Regions from separate parts of the Oceanobacillus luteolus genome, predicted to be linked through region 4. Evidence: riboswitches for the same ligand, from Rfam matches in the RefSeq annotation. Region 4 holds a riboswitch; each other region holds the start of a gene.
The links. A riboswitch is a leader RNA that binds a small molecule or an ion and turns the genes downstream of it on or off. The one in region 4 is predicted to bind thiamine pyrophosphate.
Positions count from the first base shown of each region.

Region 1: it holds a riboswitch for thiamine pyrophosphate, as region 4 does, so the genes downstream of both, ACFSBH_RS11030 (Ykof family thiamine-binding protein) here and thiW (energy coupling factor transporter S component ThiW) in region 4, are expected to answer to the same signal.
Region 2: it holds a riboswitch for thiamine pyrophosphate, as region 4 does, so the genes downstream of both, thiD (bifunctional hydroxymethylpyrimidine kinase/phosphomethylpyrimidine kinase) here and thiW (energy coupling factor transporter S component ThiW) in region 4, are expected to answer to the same signal.
Region 3: it holds a riboswitch for thiamine pyrophosphate, as region 4 does, so the genes downstream of both, tenA (thiaminase II) here and thiW (energy coupling factor transporter S component ThiW) in region 4, are expected to answer to the same signal.

Region 1 is NZ_JBHUDE010000048.1:523-5,552, reverse strand. It holds gene ACFSBH_RS11040 (ABC transporter ATP-binding protein) at 1-1,094, opposite strand, end outside; gene ACFSBH_RS11035 (ECF transporter S component) at 1,091-1,666, opposite strand; gene ACFSBH_RS11030 (Ykof family thiamine-binding protein) at 1,659-2,273, opposite strand; TPP riboswitch at 2,399-2,504, opposite strand; gene ACFSBH_RS11025 (L-lactate MFS transporter) at 2,694-3,965, opposite strand; gene ACFSBH_RS11020 (glycerol-3-phosphate responsive antiterminator) at 4,312-4,854, shown strand.
Region 2 is NZ_JBHUDE010000116.1:915-5,944, forward strand. It holds gene ACFSBH_RS13135 (GNAT family N-acetyltransferase) at 136-837, opposite strand; gene thiE (thiamine phosphate synthase) at 942-1,559, opposite strand; gene thiM (hydroxyethylthiazole kinase) at 1,540-2,334, opposite strand; gene thiD (bifunctional hydroxymethylpyrimidine kinase/phosphomethylpyrimidine kinase) at 2,331-3,149, opposite strand; TPP riboswitch at 3,245-3,358, opposite strand; gene ACFSBH_RS13155 (hypothetical protein) at 3,937-4,530, opposite strand; gene ACFSBH_RS13160 (nuclease-related domain-containing protein) at 4,493-4,855, opposite strand; gene ACFSBH_RS13165 (bifunctional cystathionine gamma-lyase/homocysteine desulfhydrase) at 4,983-5,030, opposite strand, start outside.
Region 3 is NZ_JBHUDE010000150.1:15,571-20,600, forward strand. It holds gene ACFSBH_RS16330 (MerR family transcriptional regulator) at 1-473, opposite strand, end outside; gene ACFSBH_RS16335 (CNNM domain-containing protein) at 636-1,877, shown strand; gene ACFSBH_RS16340 (GTP pyrophosphokinase) at 1,943-2,677, shown strand; TPP riboswitch at 2,751-2,859, shown strand; gene tenA (thiaminase II) at 3,013-3,711, shown strand; gene ACFSBH_RS16350 (DUF3953 domain-containing protein) at 3,766-3,990, opposite strand; gene ACFSBH_RS16355 (ArsR/SmtB family transcription factor) at 4,179-4,511, shown strand; gene ACFSBH_RS16360 (cation diffusion facilitator family transporter) at 4,527-5,030, shown strand, end outside.
Region 4 is NZ_JBHUDE010000162.1:8,654-13,683, forward strand. It holds gene motB (flagellar motor protein MotB) at 1-756, opposite strand, end outside; gene motA (flagellar motor stator protein MotA) at 749-1,531, opposite strand; gene thiW (energy coupling factor transporter S component ThiW) at 1,813-2,310, opposite strand; TPP riboswitch at 2,390-2,500, opposite strand; gene ACFSBH_RS19020 (aminotransferase family protein) at 2,808-4,160, shown strand; gene ACFSBH_RS19025 (APC family permease) at 4,214-5,030, shown strand, end outside.

The sequences.
Region 1 (5,030 bases), on a different contig from region 4:
TTCCATTGTTTGATTGGTTTTCCATGAACCAATAGATTTCCAGTGGTTGGTTGCCTTAGTCCCGCAAGCATTCTGGAGAGCGAGGTTTTTCCACTTCCATTGGCTCCTACGATTGCAACAAACTCACCTTGATGGAAAGTAAGTGAAATATTATGGAGAATTTCATGCTTGTTGACCGTCCATGAGATATCTTTCGCTTCCAGCAGGGGAACAGTATTGCTTTCAGTTTTAATAGGCTGATCGATTTCTCTATCTGCCAACAAAACAGGATTTCTTCGATACTCCTCCACCGTTAAAGGAGGCTCCTGTAGATAAGGATGTTCACGTAATATGTGCTCTGTTACCCTTGGAATCCAAATCCCTTCCTCTTTTAATTGCTGCCCTTTTTCCTTAATGACCTCACGTATCGATCCGTCGTGAAAAATCTCACCATGCTGATTAAGTAAAATTACGCGCTCCGTAATCTCTGTCCACCCATCGAGCTTATGTTCAATGACGATTAATCCGAAGTTCAGATTGTTTTTCAAATCTTTAAGGGTGGAGATGAAATCCCTAGTTGCAATCGGGTCCAGATTTGCTGTCGGTTCGTCGAGTATGATAAGCTCCGGCTTCAGTGCAAGGATACAAGCAAGTGCCAGTTTTTGCTTTTGCCCGCCGGAAAGGGTGGCTATGTCTGTTTTTTTATAAGGCAGCATATTCACGAGTGCTAGTGCAGAATCAATTTTTTCTTCCATCTCCTGATGGGCTATTCCGATGTTTTCCAAACCGAATGCCACTTCATCTTCCACGGTCATCATACAAAACTGTGTTTCTGGATCTTGGAAGACGACGCTGACTGCTTGGCTTCTTTCACCAGGTTTCGTTTCCCTGTTTTCGACGCCATGTACAAATACATTTCCACTCATTTCTCCGTCCAGCTCTCTTGGGAAAAGGCCATTCAAGCAGGAGGTTAGGGTGCTTTTTCCGCTTCCGCTTGGCCCTAAGAGCAGCACGCTTTCCCCCCGATTCAGCTTGAAGTTGAGTGAAGAGAGGACATTCTGTTTTTCCATCTCGTAGCGTAACGATAGATTCTCGACCTGCAGTAATGGCTTCATGCAGCATCTTTCCTCTGTTGTTTACCTAAGGCAAAGCTGGATAGAGCGCCTGTCCTTGCAAGCCCTTCACTGAGTGCTTTTCCTAGGAGACCGGCAATGAGTGCTCCACTGATTAAGCGAACGACAAACATGGCGATGACGTATTCGGTGGCAAGTGCAGCATATCCACTCATAAAGTAACCGTATATAAAGCTTGTTACGGATGAGCCCATTCCGGCTGCTATCAATACCCAGGTCGAGTAATTTTTCCAGCGTGTAGCGGCAAAAACAGCTTCGGCTCCAATCCCTTGCACCATTCCTGTAACAATGAGCATCGGCCCGACCGCATTGCCAAGAAGTACTTCAATCATAGCGGCAATGGTTTCTGATAAAAATGCTGCACCTGGCTTTTGCAAGATGTAGGCTGCAATAATCGAAACGATGAACCAAATGCCGAAAATAAAGTCATACCCGATAGGTCCCATAAAGCCAACTAGCAAACTACCAAGTGGTAAAAAGGCAAGATAGACGACTCCAAAGACGACAGCAAGTGCTGCCATCACCACGATTTCTTTAAAACGCCAGTTATTCATCTGCACCGTTTCCTTTGTGGGACGGACTGTTCGCTGAGATGGAGACAGTCATCACGGTGTGACTCGATCCGCGTTCAACTGTGGCAGTGAACACTTGCTCCAATCCACGGAAAATATCACTGGCATCACCATCTAATCGAGTGGAATAATGGGCGGGAGAGACGTTCACATATTCCTTCATTGCTTCAATTTGGTCATAAATAACATCCATATAATTCCCGCCCCCAAGTGGGTAAAGGGAAAACTTCGCTGCCACATATTGTTCGATATCTTTTATAGACTCTGTATTTAATGGGGCATCATCGGTTTCCATATATGCTTCTCCTTGTGAATCTCCTGGGCAGCCGAGTGAGTAGGTTGCTTGGAATGCCACATGTTCACCTGTACTTGCTGCATGGAGAAAGATTGCCTTCGTCACGTCGAAAATATGGACAAGCTTTCCTCTAACTGTCGTCGTCACATCGTCGGTTTTCACATAGACCTTTGATGTATCTGTCTTTTCTAAAGCATCTTTAATGATGGAGATGAAAGAATCACTCATTGGATGGATGGAAAAGCTTGCTCCTGCGATATCGCTCTTTGTACATGCTTGGTTTTGATTTGTCATTGAAAATTCCTCCCCGAAAGTATTTTTGACAATAAAAAAACTGCGTTCCCTGTGGGGGAATGCAGTCTACATGTATGTATCACTCAAAGTTTAATAGATTGCTCTAAAAAACATCGTTTCAGTAAAACATTTCGACCGCACTTCCCCACGCTGGTATTATCCAGATCGGGTGCAAAGGGTCAGAACTCACTTGTTCTTCTCAGCCGCTTTTTGGCTCCCCTAGTGCTAACGCATATTGAGTTTTCTACATGTACCATACCATGGCTGGAAAAGAATGTAAAGGGGATATGCTTGTTGATGTAAATCGTAAAAGTATCTGGAGTCTGTGGATAGGAATGTGGTTTGTATTACGCTATGATGATTGTAAAAACCCTGCTCTGGAGCGAGCGGTCTTAAGTTTAACCGGCAGGGATTATATTTTTATATACTTCTCTGTTCCGTAGGTAATGGCATTGTTTTGTTTGCGTTCCGAATTCTTTTGATATCCAATCGTATCCATAGTGAAAGTGCTAAAGCAATGACGAACAATAAGCTAAAGATGACCATGGTCAGATTATAACTTTTCGTTGAATCATAAATCAGCGATAAGATGAGTGGGCCTGCCAGACCAGCCATTGCCCAGGCGGTGAGGATGTATCCGTGGATAGCGCCCAGTTGCTTCGTTCCAAACAAATCTCCAATGTACGCGGGAATCGAAGCGAATCCTCCTCCATAACAGGAAAGAATAGCAAACAATAAAACTTGGAAAACGATCGGATTCGTTGCGAAAGGCAACATAAAGAATGCGGCAACTTGGATGACGAAAAATACGGTGTATACATTTGGCCGTCCGATATAATCACTTAACGATGCCCAGCCCAACCTGCCAGCTCCATTAAACACACCCATGATGCCAACCATCGTAGCTGCGGCAATCGCAGTCATCCCTGTGATTTCCTGTGCCATTGGTGAGGCGACGGCAAGAATGGCAATGCCACACGTAATATTGATGAACAGCATGAACCAAAGAAACCAAAATCGACGTGTTTTAACGGCTTCATTTGCTGTCAATTGTGATAGATCCGGTTTAATCTTTTGCTTAGAAGCTTCATTTTCCTTAAATCCTTTTGGCAACCATCCCTTAGGTGGAGGAGCTAAATAGAGGGAGGAAAGGTTCATGACAGTAAAGTAAATCGCCCCTAATATGAAAAAGGTAGAAGGAATATTAATCGCTTCAATTAAGGCTGCTGCAAGGGGACCGGAAATCATTGCGGCAAATCCAAATCCCATAATAGCTAGTCCAGTAGCAAGTCCCCTGCGATCCGGAAACCACTTCACAAGTGTAGAAACCGGAGCGATATATCCAATTCCGAGCCCGATGCCACCAATGACACCGTAAAATAAGTATAATAACATTAAGGATTCGGTTAATGTTGCAAGGCCTGAACCAGCAACCCCAACGCTAAAAAACAAAGCAGAAAGCATCCCTGATTTTCTTGGACCATGCTTCTCTACAAACTTCCCCATAAAAGCAGCGGACATCCCTAAAAAGAAAATGGCAATACTGAACGCTGTCGATACCTGTGCTGTTTCCCAGCCGTACTGATCAACCATGGGATTTGTAAAAACACTCCATGCATAAGCAGAACCAATGGAAAGATGAATCCCTAAAGCAGAAGCAGCAATCAACCATCTGTTCTTAACCTTTTCCATGAGGTAACCTCCTTTTTTTATGTATATAAAATATTTTATCTATTTAGTATATTACTTCTAAAATATACAATAAATTGTAAGTGGTTTCAAATTTATTTAATTATTAATAACTTTAATGATACTTGAATAACCTATTGGAAATTCTATCTCTACATTTTCTCTGTGCACATCATCAATACAACAAGCGTGTTTTAATTAAAATTACAGAAGGAATCATATGGGAAGCGGCTAGGCACCGAACTCGAATTATTTAGCTATCTGTCATACAATTTAAGTAGGTAACAATGGATGGAAGAAAATATTTTACTAAACTGAATATAATAAATATCAAAAATGGGGTGTCGTTTTGACTCATTTAGAAAGTGGAATTATACCAGCACTTCGGGATATCAAACACTTTGAAAAAATGCTGAAAAGCAAACATGAAACAGTTATCTTGTTGGAAACCCGTGTTTCACAGCTGGCTGATTTGGTAGCTTATGCTAAAAAACATGCTAAAACAGTGTATGTACATGCTGATCTTGTACAAGGACTGAAATCAGATGATTACGGAATTGAATTTCTGATTCGCAATGTGAAGGCGGATGGGATCATTTCTACAAGGACAAGCGCTATTTCCTTTGCCAAGAAAAACAATGTGACAGGAATCCTGCGTTTATTTGCTTTGGACAGTCATGCACTTGATCATAATATAACGAGTAGAGTGAAGCCGGACTATATTGAAGTCTTACCTGGAGTTGTTCCTCAAGTGATTACGGAGGTGCATGAAGCAACGGGTGTACCGATCATCGCGGGTGGATTAATCCGTACCGAACAAGATGTGATCCAAGCGCTGGAAACTGGTGCGAAAGCCGTCACTACTTCGAACCCAGAACTTTGGAGATTTTAAATAAATTTCCTTTTCTTAAAGCAAACTTCTAAATTATTTTATTGTATCTTTATTCTTGTTCAAGTGTATTTTTCAAGAAAATGTGGTATCATATTAGTAGATAAACATACAATAAAAAATGACCACCGCTGGAACGGTGGTCACGTCGATACCCATTCTGATAGGGGATTGGCATT
Region 2 (5,030 bases), on a different contig from region 4:
TAACAATATATTCTTTCTCTGTGGTCTATTCTCCTTTTTCCTTTATCAATAAATGAAACAAGCTACCATTAGTATCATGGTAGCTTATTTTAGGACTTATAAGATTTTTTCTAAATTTTTTCTCCTGTTTCCTTGTTAAGGACGCTTTGTATACTGTATGTAAAACTTGTCTTTATTCACTACCAACTGAATTCCTTCCCATTCTGATGCAAGTAGTCTTTGTTGCATTTCAATATCATCCATGGGAATGAATTTATTCTCTTCTCTTTCGAGTTCATCCTCTTTCAGTAAATCTTTTATAAAAACATAGCGCAATTTTTCTCCATAGACCTTTTCCAAAGCTTTAATTTTCATTCTTTGGTTAAATTTATCCTTTAAACTCGGAATATTAAAGGGGGCTACTGTACAACAAACGTATTGAAAATCTAGCTGAGAATTTTCCAGTTCATTCATGATGAGGTGAGCTAATTGCTGCTGCATCCTGTTTCCGCGATACTCAGGATGGACGAGAGAAACTTCCTGATAAATCACTTTTGGTAATTCCTCTTGTGTTAATCCTGCAAATCTACCTAAATGATGATCATCAATTGGCGGAATTAATAGTGCACGGATCGCAAAAAGCTTGTTTTCCACAAATGCACCAATCATCAAACCGTTTCCTTCAAGGATGTTACGGAATTCATCTTGTGATAGTTTTTCTAAACTTGCTTTATCCTCCAACTGCTCCATCACAGTATCTTGAAGTAATAAGATGTCAGAGATATATTTTGTAGACAAACGCTTTACAACAAAATCTTTATGTTTAGTTTTCAAGTGGCCGCTGTATAGTATAGTCACTAGTTTCACCTCGAATATAGTATTATGTCATTATTTCATACTACTATATTCTATTTCAAGAACTAAAAAGCAAAACGAGTGGCCATTCGTTTTGCTTTTTAGTTTTATAGGTTGTGTACAGCTTCTTTAATCTGATCAGAATGAGATATGGCAGTAACAACAGCCAAACCATCAGCGCCTGCATCCAATACCGTATCAGCATTCTCCGGCTTTATACCACCGATCGCTACGATTGGTAATTCAGGATGCAATTTCCGGATGTCTTGCAACCAAGCAAGTCCAGCAGGCTTCTTTCCAGGCTTCGTTTGTGTGGCGTAAATTGGGCCTGCCCCCACATAATCGACCAAGTCGATTCGACTTTTCTTCACTTCATCGACGCTGGTGACAGAGAGTCCAATAATTTTATCTGGAAATTGCTCTCTTACTTTTTCCACAGGTGCGTCTCCTTGGCCAACGTGAATTCCATCAGCATCCAAGGTTTCCGCTAAATCGACCTTATCATTTATAATGAAAAGAACTCCATGATCTTTACATATTTTTCTCAGTTTTCTTCCCAACTCGACTTCCGCTTCGCCACTGAGTGAATTTGGCCCCTTTTCCCGATATTGGAATGTGGTGATACCAGCTTGGATTGCCTCTAGTAATGTCTCTTCTGGATCACGGATACAATCTTGGCTTCCCATCACAAAGTATTTTCTTAGTTTAGCTGTTAATGGATTCATGTTGTTTTTCTCCTTTTAGTATTGCTGCATCCATAGAAAGTGCATCAAGAAATGTAGCCATAAATGTTCCCGGTCCTTTTACATGGTCCTGGGCAACTGCATATTCTGCGGCCAAGCCATAAAACTCAACAGCCGTCAGTAACTGCTCCTCAATGGAGTCATCCGTAGATAAACAACTACACATAATCGAACCAAGCAAACATCCGCCTCCTGTTACAAGTGTTAGATAATGATGACCGGTATCATTGGTAAAAATACGTTCACCGACACAAATGACATCGGTTTTACCAGACACGACTACAGCTGTATCATATTTCTCAGCAACAAGTTTTGCTGCATCCTCAATATTTCCATCCCCGACTGAATCAACACCTTTCACTTTCCAGTCCATTCCCGCAAGATGGGCGATTTCACCAGCATTACCCTTGATGACAGTCGGTTTCACTTCAGCCAGTATCCTGTCTACAGCTTGGGAACGGAAAGGAGTTGCGGCATTCCCAACCGGATCAACAAGGACTGGAATACCTTTTTCATTTCCTGCTTTCCCGGCAGCTATCATTGCTGGAATATCTTCTGCGGCTACTGTACCGATATTTATATAAACCGCATCGGCATTCTTGGCCATATCCGCAGCTTCATCGATTGATTTAGCCATCACTGGACTTGCTCCAAAAGCAAGGGTACCATTCGCAACAAAATTCATTGTCGGGGCATTCGTTAAATGATGAATTAACGGTATATTTTCTCGCACTTTTTGAATGATTTTTTCGTTCATGATATTTCCATCTCCTTTTTTATCCTTGGTGCCCAGTGGTTCGTTGGACCGCTTCCCTCTCCAATATCCAAGGAATGTTCGATTGCCTGTGTTATGTATGTTTTTGCATATTCAATCGCCTGTAAAATTGGATAATCTTTTGCTAAATAAGCTGTAATAGCTGCCGATAGCGTACATCCTGTTCCGTGCGTGTTTTTCGTGTAAATTCGTTTACTCGTAAAGCGATGGAAGCTTTCCCCGTCATAAAACACGTCGACAGCTTTCTCTTTATCAATAATATGACCTCCCTTAACGAGAGCAGATTTTGCACCAAACTTTTTCACAATCATTCGAGCCGCATTTTCCATATCGTTAAGATTACGAATCGTGAGCCCGGTGATTGTCTCTGCCTCTGGAACATTTGGTGTCACTACAGTTGTTAACGGCAGTAAGTGGGCTTTCAAATAGTCTTGCGCCTCCTCAGCAATCAGCGGATCGCCACTCGTTGCGACCATTACTGGATCCATTACAAAAGGTGCATCAATCTTTGCTGCATGTTTTGCGACCGTCTCCATGACCTCAACACTTGCCAACATGCCAGTTTTAAAAGCATGTACTGGGATATCATTTGTGATAGATTCAATTTGCTGATTGATGAAGTCAATCGGTGCATGATGCACTCCCTGAACACCAGTTGTATTTTGAGCGGTAAGTGACGTGATCACCGACATACCATAGGTTTGCAACTCCTGAAATGTTTTCAAATCCGCCTGTATCCCTGCCCCGCCACTTGGGTCTGACCCCGCTATTGTTAATGCACATGAAATATTCGTCATGATTCTGCCTCCATCCTTTTTGTCTTTACTTTTCAAATAAAAAATGCCAGGTCCAAATTAATGAACCTGACAATCGAAAGTCTAGTATAAGGCAAACACATTCCAGACTACTTCCCTCCGCTGGCATCACCCAGATCAGGTTCAAAAGAGTTGGAAAGCATACCGGCTTTCCTCTCAGCCCCCATTATAGGGCACCCCTAGTAGTAATTATTGTATTATTTTATTGTATTCAATTAATAGGATGCCAGATTGGTTGGAGAGTGTCAAGGAAATGACCATAGAGTAATATTAAGAACGTAATAGTATGTCTGGTATGTGTATTTTTTTATAAAAGAATATAACTAGAGTCGGGTTAAGTGCATGTAGTGATTGTCTCTACTACTCATTCATGTCCTTAGAATCGAGTTAAGTGCACGAAGAGATTGTCTCTACTATTCTTTCATGTCCTTAGAATCGGTTTAAGAGCATGAAGGAATTGTCTCCACCACTCATTCATGTCCTTAGAATCGGAATAAGGACATGAAGAGATTATCCCTGCCACTCATTCATGTTCTTAGAACCGGGATAAGGACATGAAGAGATTACCCCTGCCACTCATTCATGTTCTTAGAATCGGGATAAGGACATGAAAAGATTATCCCTGCCACTCATTCATGTTCTTAGAACCGGAATAAGTGCACGAAGAGAATGACCCCAAACTCATTCATGTCTTTAGAATCGAAATAAGGACATGAAGAGAGTGACCCCAAACTCATTCATGTCCTTAGAAAAAATAGCATCAGAAAAGCTATGCCTTATTAGAGTCTATATAATAGGTCCATCTTCCAGTTCCGACAGCTTTGTAATGTTGTGATAAAATTCTACGTATTGTCCGAAAACCTACAATTTGGCACCAATCATGTATCTGAACTGTGGTTATTCTCTTATCGGGAAATAAAATCTTAAATTCATCTACAGCTCTTAAAACCGCACCTGTAACATTTTCTTGATGACCGCAAGCATCACAAATGCACTTTCGTTTAACAATGTGGACAAACAGTCTTCTACAGTTTGCACAGGTAATTCCCTTATTCAAATCTTGATATTCAAAATTAGGGAGTTGTTGGTAGCGTGAATTGTCATTACTTAAGCTAATTAATCTTTTGACAAGTCTTCCGTCATTTTCACTTAACCTTTGGTTTTCATTGCCAATTGAATCAAGATACTTTTTTATTTGATTGGGGAATATGATCGGTTTATCAATTGGTGCTTGATATAGGATAAAACTAGGATGGATAAATACGAGAAAAGAAGAAATTGACTTGTTGGAGCCAATACTCCGGAGCAGTTGCCGAAGAAGAGATTCAGTTCTGCTTAACTGATGCGGGGTTAACGACTTCAAAACGTGGTTTCTTATAAAACTTTTCACCTTCAAAATAATACTCTCCATTATAGTTCTTCACTTCAAACAAATAGATTTTAGACGCTGTCACAATTAAACTATCAATTTGAAAAGTCGTCTGTTTTGACTCAAAAAGCAAATCATATAAAACGAGGCCATTCCCCTCTGATTGTTCGATAAGTTTGGAGAATTGCATTTCACCTTCATAACCTTTTTTTAGATTATCATAAAAATGATTTTCCCGTGTTGTTAATTCTTTTCTATCTTTCAGCAATTCAAAGAGCACTAATTCTCTAGATTTTTTACAGCGTTTAATAACTCTCATTTTTCACCCCCCTCTTTATTAAAGCTGTCCAACTTATTATATCATAAATCTCAATATTCTTTCATTTTCACAGACCAAAAAGCTGCCTCCATCCAAGCGACGAAGGCAGCTGTCAATTTTCATTTATTTACTGTAAAGCCTGATCCAAATCCTCAATAAGATCTTCTACATCTTC
Region 3 (5,030 bases), on a different contig from region 4:
TGTTGTTGCCTTTTGGGGATACTGAAGATGTCCTCCACCTTTTCTACCGGTAAGACATCATTTAACCATTCCCTATGTTTATCCTCATACTGAACCCCTTGGATAATCGATATGAAAATCCCCGCATCGATCCGTTCCTTTTCATCCGCTAGTTGGATGGCATGGTCCAAGGTTTTGAGCACATTTTGAATCTGAAGAAGTTTATCTTCCATCAAGATTTTCTGTATTTCCAAGGACTCCTTTAAGTTCCAGCTATCTTGGGCAAGCAATTCCTTAATTTGTACTAAGGTAAATCCAAGAAACTTTAATGTTACGATTTTTTGCATCGTGATAAAATGTGAATCATCATAGTATCTTCTGTCGCCGTCTGAACGTGATGCTTTTAATAGACCGATATCATCATAATACTGCAAGGTACGAACACTTACTCCAGTCAGTTTAGCGAATTCCCCGGTAGAATAATGACCTTTCATTATGAATCTCTCCTTTTAAATTCTTATATTCATCATAGAACATCACGTTACGTGACGTGCAAGGAAAAGATTAAATTATGTTGTTTCCGAGGCAAATCAGGGAGTACTTGTAAATATCATCTGGAATGACAGAAAAATGTTTGGAAAAGTAGGTGTAATGTTTTGACTATCTTATTCATCAGTATCATTATCCTTTTTATCGCATCCAGTTATTTTTCCGGCAGTGAGACAGCACTTACAGCAACGAATGAAATGAAGCTGCAATTGAAGGCTGCGAGTGGGGATAAAAAAGCAGAGCGATTACTCAGGCTTGTTAATAACCCGGACTTATTCATTCCTGGAATCTTAATAGCTAATAATGTTCCAAATATCGTACTTCCTTCTTTAGTGACGATTGTGGCTCTGGAGTTTGGATGGAATATTGGAATAACAACCGCTGTGCTGACGGTTTTAATTATTATTTTTGCGGAAGTAATGCCCAAGTCGGTCGCAGCAGCTTTTCCTGAAAAGATTGCTTACATCGTTTATTATCCGACCATGCTTATTCTAATGATTTTAAAGCCGTTTATTTGGTTATTAAATTTACTGACGAAAACTACCATTAGATTGTTGGGGAGAAATCAGGTACAAGAAGTTACAATCTCTAAAGCGGAGATGCGGGCGATGGTTGATATTGCACATACAGAAGGAACTTTTAGGAATGATGAAATGTCTCGCTTGAAATCGGTATTGGATTTCCAGACGTTAAACGTGTCCGATGTATTAAAAACGCATCGGGTGGAAATTAAAGCTGTTCCGGCAAATATATCCTTTGAAGAAGCGGAAGAATTTTTACTATCAAACCACCATACACGATATCCAATTTATGACGATGATATTGACAATATTGTGGGTGTCTTTCATTCTAAGTTTATTTTAAGGTGGGCAAAAAATCGGGATAAATTGATTAAGGATTTCTCTGATATGGATCCCTTGTTTGTTTATGAATTTAATCTGATAGAAGATGTATTTAAACAAATGACTGAGAAGAAAAAGCATATTGCAATTGTATTGGATGAATACGGAGGAACAGAAGGGCTCATCACCCACGAGGATCTGATTGAAACGATGATTGGTGAAGATATTGAAGATGAGATGGATGAAGACGACGCACTCATCCACAGCCAGACGGATAGAGAAATTATTTGTGATGCTAGACTTTCCCTGCACCGCCTAAACAACGTTTTTAAAATTAATCTTCCTGAAGAGGCCGACAACGTGGCAGGATTTGTTTTGAATCGTTATAGCCATTTGCCCGAAGAAGGAGAAGAGTTCACTTATGAAGACTTGGAATTTGAAATTTTAGAAGTAAGTGAGAGGAGAGTGCATTTGGTAAGAATTAGAAAGCTGTACTCTGCTCCCTGAAATGAGAAATGCTAGGATATCCATTATAATGGAGTTAGAACCTTGAACGAAGGGAATAAAAAATAATGGATATAGTAGAACCTTTAAGTATAGAAGCCGTCGATGATTTAAGAAAAAAAGTTACAAGATTCGGCATGGCATATAAATTTGCATTAGAAGAGATAAGTACGAAGGTGAACATTTTAAAAGAAGAGTTCCGATTGATCCATGATTATAATCCAATTGAACATGTGAGTACACGTGTGAAATCTGCGGAAAGCATAATGAACAAAGCTCATAGGAAAGGATTACCGTTATCTTTAGGGGTTATTAAGGAAAATATTAGGGATATAGCTGGAATTCGTATCACCTGCTCATTTGAATCAGATATTTACCGTATTAGTGAAATGATCCAATCACAGTCGGATGTTGAAGTAATTGAAGTAAAGGATTATATTAAGCATCCGAAGCCAAATGGGTATCGCAGCTTACATCTTGTCTTGAAAATTCCCGTCTTTATGTCGGACCGGGTTGAAAAAGTTTATGTCGAAATGCAAATTCGCACGATAGCTATGGACTTTTGGGCGAGCCTCGAACACAAAATATATTATAAATATGATAAACAAATACCTGGGCATTTGACAGAACAATTAAAAGAAGCCGCTGACACTGTAGCAGAACTGGATCGAAAAATGGAGCATCTCAATCATGAAATCAATATCTTGAAAGAAAACGATTCTCAGGATGGAATAGAAAGTCATGCATTTAATCCGAGGGAATTGATGTTAGAGATGATAAGAAAGAATCATATCACAGAATAGCTGGCGTGCCTTCATCAAGGTCTTCCCTTGATAACTGCTCTCGAATATGCAATAGTATAGTTAATAGAATATTTCTCACCACTAGGGGTGCAAAATTGCTGAGAGAGTCAGTTGGAATACTGTCTCAACCCTTTGAACTTGATCTAGTTTATGCTAGCGAAAGAAAGCGGTGTACGTATGACTTATGAGCGTAAATTCGTATACATAGGCCGTCTTTTTCTTATGCAGAAGAAGGCGGCTTTTTGCTTGAACGGGCGATGTAAAAATCGTATAGCATTTGCCAATCTCTTTGTGGTGCGAAGGAATTCTATACCAAAAAAGGGAGGAAGAGAAGCATGAGTGAACAGTTTACAGACAGACTATGGAGAAAGGTACAACCGATTTGGGAGGCGTATTTGGATCATCCGTTTGTGAAGGGGATTGGGGATGGGACACTTAATAAAGAAAAATTTAAACATTATATGAAGCAGGATTACGTATACTTGATCGAGTATTCCCGAGTCTTTGCGATTGGAAGTGCTAAAGCGCCTGACCTAGAGACGATGACGATGTTTGCGAATTTACTGCATGGCACGTTAACTATGGAAATGGAGCTGCACAGGGAGTACGCAGCAAAGTTCGGAATTACAAATGAGGAACTGGAAGCGACAGAACCATCATCAACTATGACAGCATACACGAGTTACATGCTGAATGTTTCCCAACTTGGAGGCGTGGAGAATGCCATCGCGGCAGTGCTAGCCTGTGCATGGAGCTATAACTACATTGGTAAGGAACTGGTGAAGTGGCCAGGAGCTGCAGACCATGAATTTTACGGAAATTGGGTAAGAATGTATTCATCCGAAGACTTTACTGAAATCGCTGAGAACTGTAAAAACCTTATCAATGAATATGCAACTGGAAAGTTAGAAAGAGAGCTACAAGCACTTGAAGATATTGTGGTGAAAACGAGTAAATTTGAGTATATGTTTTGGGAAATGGCTGAGAATATCGAGATGTGGCCGACAGATAAGATACAATCGACAGTTGGATAAAAGTACTGCTTATGAGGAAGTGCCTAGAATGGCACTTCCTCCTATTACTTTCATTTATAAAGCAATTTTCAAAGAGACTGCAAAGTTGAAAAAAGCAGTCAAAATCAATATATATCCAATGGACCTTTGTTTTTTTTGCAGCTGTTCCGCTCCCATCGCAAGTAGCAAAGCCCCGAGTAAAAACAATAAAATCCATGATACGTTCATACTTTCATTGAACTGACTAACGAGAGCTAATGCAATAACTGAAATTGCTAAAAGCACCTTGATTATCTTCAATATCCATCCCTCCCTGTGCAGAATCATCATAACATTTATATGCAGCTAGAATATACTAAAGCATGTTCATCTATATCGTTTTACGGGTAAAGTCAAATCAATATACTTATTTGACTCGGATTGTTTTTTGTTTTATAGTCAACATATGAACATATGCTCATATAATAAATCTTAGAGGTGCAATAAAAATGACGGAAGAGCAAAAACTAGAGGTTTTTCGTGAAGAAGAGCAGCACTTGGACGCAGAGACGTTGTTTGTCGTTTCCCAAACATTCAAAGCGTTGGGGGATCCGACTAGAATACGTATTTTGAATTTATTATGTACCGGAGAACATTCTGTCAATGATATCGCGGAGACTCTGGACTTAAGTCAATCAAGTGTATCTCATCAATTACGGTTCTTAAAAAACTTAAGATTGGTGAAGTATAGAAGAGAAGGCAGAACGTTGTATTACTCGGAAGATGATGAACACGTCATGAATTTACTGAAGCAGGCAATTGAGCATGCTTCTCATCACTAATTAGGGGTGCATAACATGGGACACGATCATGGACATGATCATTCGCATACTGCAAATAAAAAGGTGTTATTCATAAGCTTTCTCATCATTACCGTTTATATGATCGTTGAGGCGATCGGTGGTTTCCTTACGAACAGTCTAGCTTTGTTGGCGGATGCAGGACATATGTTAAGTGACGCCATCTCACTTGGAATCGCGTTACTTGCTTTTAAGTTTGGGGAAAAGGCTGCAGACTATAGTAAGACATTCGGTTATCGACGTTTTGAAATTCTGGCTGCAGTTCTCAATGGTGTGACTCTCATCATTATCGCTGGTTTTATATTTTATGAAGCGATTGGACGTTTTCTAAATCCGCCGGCAGTAGCTTCAACAGGAATGTTGGTCATTGCGGCTATTGGACTGCTCGTGAATATCCTCGTTGCATGGATCATGATGCGAGGGGCTGATGTAGAAGATAATTTGAATATGCGTGGGGCTTACTTGCATGTAATCAGTGACATGCTTGGGTCAATTGGTGCT
Region 4 (5,030 bases):
ATTTAGAGTGATTAGTATCTCAACCCGTCTATTCTTCTGACGGTTTTCTTCCGTTGAATTTGGAACAGCTGGTTTATACTCTCCATATCCTTTCGCACTAAACATCGTCGGATCCAGTTTTTCATTTTCAAGCATAAGCTTCATGAAATTGACGGCCCTAGCGACACTAAGCTCCCAGTTCGAAGCATATGAGCTGTTCGAGATCGGAATATCATCCGTATGTCCACTAACAATGACTTCATGCGGCGGATCGAAGTAAAGAAGCTCTGCAACCTCTTCCGCTGTCTGCTTTGCATGCTCTTTTACTTCGGAACTGCCTTTATCGAAAAACACATCGTCGACAATAGTCAGCTTCAAGCCTTCCTCTGAGAGTGCTGTTTGGAATTTTTCTTCCAACTCATGCTCCTCGATATAGGTGTCGATGCTCTCTTTCATTTGCTCCAATGGTGATCGATCAGAAGTCCCTTCATCAGGAACCTCGCTTTCATCAGAATGTTCTTTTGGAATAGGTTTTTCATCGGATTCATTATCGTTCACCGGTGTCTTTCTAGGTAACTCCTCTTCCAGTATTCCAGCACCACCTAGCGAGAACTCACCACGAAATACTTGTGCCAGCTTCTCATATTTTTGGGAATCCACTTCACTGGCGGCAAACAAAATGATAAATAGTGCGAGTAGAAGCGTGAGCATATCAGAATAAGGAAGTAGCCAGGATTCACTAATTTCCGTCCGCTTTTTCTTTTTTCTCCTACTCATATGAATTCTCCTGTTTCAACTCGCCCGCTTCCTTCTCAGAAAGGAAAGCGTTCAGTTTCTCCACCATCATGGAACGGGAATGACCATAAGCCAACGAAACGATACCTTCTATAATCAACTCTTTTTGTTGTACTTCCTTTTTAGACTTCTCCCGTAATTTGTTCGCAAAGGGATGCCATAACACATACCCCGTAAAAATCCCCAACAACGTCGCAATGAATGCAGAAGAAATCGCATATCCCAAAGCATCTGTATCAGACATATCAGCTAATGCCGCAATAAGTCCTACTACTGCACCTAGTACCCCTAATGTTGGAGCATATGTACCAGCTTGCGTAAACACGCCTGCCCCTTCCTCATGCCTTTCTTCCATTGCTTCTATTTTCTTTATCAGAACATCTTTTATGTACTCTGTTTCCTGTCCATCCACCATCATTTGAATCCCACTGGATATGTAAGGGTCATTGATGGATTCTATTTCTCTTTCCAATGCGAGCAAACCTTCTTTCCTTGTCAGATCAGCCCACTCACCAAATTGTTGAATCAATGCTTTGTTGTCCAATTTCTGTTCTGTAAATAATATCCGAAAAAATGACGGGACTTTTCGAATCGTGCTTGCAGGGAAAGCTATCATTACTGATGCTACTGTTCCGAGAATAATTACAAGGATAGCCGCCAGATTGAATAAGGCTGATAAGCTCACACCTTTTAATATCATCCCTAATCCAATTGCAAGTAAACCAATTAGCAATCCGATTATCGTCGTTAAATCCAAAGATATCCACCTCAATTGCGATATATTTTAAGTTTGATTGTTTTCCAATTAACAACCCGGTCTTTTGCCCTATATCTTTTATCGGGATAATTCGGTGGATATCAAGGTATATTTTAAACGTAGAATGTTCTGTATTTTGAGAAGTATATCGATGCAAAGTTTATTTGTCTTTATTTAAGACTTTCACTTACATGAAATGGATAAAGAACACCAACTAAAAAGTTGACGTTTCCTTAACCTACTTTATAACTAGATCAGCAATATGTTTTTCTAATCTGTTATTAAAGTCTTCCATTACTTCGAGCCATACTCCGGTTATACAGTTTCGTAACAACAAGTAACCCAAGCATAGCACCGGATACACTACTGACTAGAAAAGCTGGGATAAAAGCAAATGCACCAACAGAAGAACCCATAAAAACATGGGCAAACGGAACCGCAAACAATGCGCCAATTATGCCGCTTCCGATACCTTCACCTACAGCAGCAAGTGACCTCTTCTCCGTTTTTTTATAAAGTACTCCAGCCAAGAACGCCCCAACCATTGCACCTGGAAACGCCAGGAATGTTCCAAGTCCGAGCATATTGCGTAATAAACTGATCATAAACGCAATGACAACAGCCGGGCCCGGCCCCAATGCAACAGCCGCCATGACATTGATGGCATGCTGCACTGGATACGCTCTTGCCACTCCTGCCGGGAACCAAATCAATTGCGCGCTGATTGTGCCAATCGCAATAAAAACTGCCATGGTAGTGATCAAACGTGTTTTATTCATCCTTTCACCTCCACTTTATAGGGAACCAAAGAAATAAAAAAGCCAGATCCATAGGACCTGACGGCAGAAAAAAGTATGAGAATTTACCTCACTACTTCCCTCCGCTGGTACTAACCAGATCAGGTCGATAAGAGTCGGAAAGAATAGCCTTTCCTCTCAGCCCGCATTGTAGGCACCCCTAGTAGTTTTAAAGCTTATTAGATTCGTGATAAGCTTACCAAATGTAGTGAGTATGTCAACTATGGAGATTTTTCAGCATAAGGTACTAAAAACCAAAAACAAAGTTGAACTGATATTATTTCCTCTTGACATCCGTACTAATTTTCGTTAAATTATAAATAATAAAACTATAATAGCTGCTTATTCTAATTGACTCTGTTGTACAAACAGAGCATTCCATTAGATAAAACCAGTGATATTGCGTGGATGTATGGCACAGAAAAACGCTATGCTTCCACCTATATTACTGGTTTTTTATATTAAAAGGAGGTATCACTATGGAGTTAGAAAAACTGATTGAACTAGACAAGAAACATTTTATCCATCCCACTTCATCGATACAGCAACAACAAGCTAATGGACCGAAAGCTATTATTAAAAAAGGCGAAGGAATTTATTTAACTGACAAAAATGACAACGTTTACATTGATGCCATGTCATCACTTTGGAATGTCAATGTTGGCCACGGAAGAGAAGAGTTAGTCGAAGCAGCTGCAGAACAAATGAAAAAATTAGCATTCAGTTCCACTTTTTCTACGTTTAGTAATGAGCCTGCTATATTATTAGCTGAAAAAATCAGTTCCATTGCTCCTAAAGGGTTAAATGCTGTGTTTTTTACTTCTGGTGGTTCAGAGTCCAATGATACTGCGATCAAACTAGCAAGGCATTACTGGAGAATTCAAGACAAGCCAGAAAAGAGAAAAATCATTGGACTTAATCGTGCTTATCATGGGGTGGCAGCTGCATCAACAAGTGCTACAGGTATCCCTGAATTTTGGAGCATGGCAGGTAAAATGATGGTTGATATTTACCACGCCGATAATCCATATGGAAATGGAACAGTAAAAGCGATCCAATCCCTTCGATCAGTCATTGAAAGTGAGGGACCTGAAACAGTTGCAGCTTTTATCGCTGAGCCAATTCAAGGAGCTGGTGGAGTACTTATCCCGCCGAAGGACTATTTTCAAGAAGTGCGCAATCTCTGTGATGACTATGGAATATTATTTATTGCCGATGAAGTCATCACTGGATTTGGACGAACTGGAAAATGGTTTGGTATTGAAAACTATGGTGTCACGCCTGACGTGATTTCTTTTGCAAAAGGTGTTTCAAGTGGCTACATCCAACTTGGAGGAGTGATTGTATCTGATCAAATCCATGATGTACTGAAGGATAAGTCTTCCGGAACATTATTCCATGGATACACGTATAGTGGTCACCCGACTGCAGCTGCTGTTGGACTGAAAAACATTGAAATTTTAGAAGAGGAAGAGCTGGTGGAGAATTCGAGAGCAATGGGAGAAGTAATGCTCGAAGGTTTTAACAAGCTGAAAGAAGACTTGGACATTGTTGGTGATGTTCGTGCTATCGGCCTACTCGGAGCAGTGGAGCTTGTGGAAGACCCTGCTTTAAACAAAAGATTTTCCAGAGATTTACAAGTAGCACCAAAAGTAATTGAAGCATTGCATCAAAGAGGAGTCATTTGCCGTGCTGTAACGTATGAAGATACAGATATCATTTGCTTCTCCCCTCCTTTAATCATTAACAAGAAGCAAATTGAAACAATGACCGAAAAACTGCACGATGCCATCAAAGAAGTTAGAAACGGACTGTCAGCAACTTTAAAATAACCTGCGATTTTGGTGAAGCATTTCACCATGGATTCCAGTAAGGGGGACGTGTAATGAATTCGGATCAACAATTACTTAAACTGCTAGGTAACAAAGATGTCCTAGCGCTCGCTTTTGGTGCAATGATCGGTTGGGGATGGGTTGTAACGACCGGGATTTGGATTAATCAGGCTGGATCATTGGGGGCGATCCTAGCATTTGTTATTGGTGGAATAATGGTTGTATTTGTTGGCCTCACCTATGCAGAATTGGCTTCGGCCATGCCGCTTGTTGGCGGTGAACTCGTCTATACCTATAAAGCAATGGGCAGAGTCATGTCTTTTATCACAACGTGGGCAATTGTTTTTGGCTATATATCGGTAGTTGCATTCGAAGCTGTGGCCTTACCAACAGTGTTTGAATATTTAATTCCAAACTTCAGCCAAGGATATTTGTATACGATTCAGGGATGGGATGTAACGATTACTTGGGCAAGTACAGGAATAATTGGCTCCATTCTAATTGCTTGGGTAAACTATCGCGGGATTAAGCTTACTTCTTTTATCAACATGGTTTTAACATTATTGATTATTATTGCAGGAATTTTATTAATAACAGGGAGTGGTATTTCTGGTACAACAGAAAACATGCAACCATTCTTTGAAAAAGGGTTTGCCGGACTTTTGACCGTCGTTGTCATGACCCCCTTCATGTTTGTCGGTTTTGACGTTATCCCTCAAGCAGCCGAAGAAATCAATTTACCTAAAAAACGTATTGGACAGTTATTAATTTTCTCTGTTGTTTTGGCAGTGATATGGTATGTAGCTATCATATTTGGTGTATCACGTGTCATGACACCTTCTGAATTAGCTACAACAAATTTAGCGACTG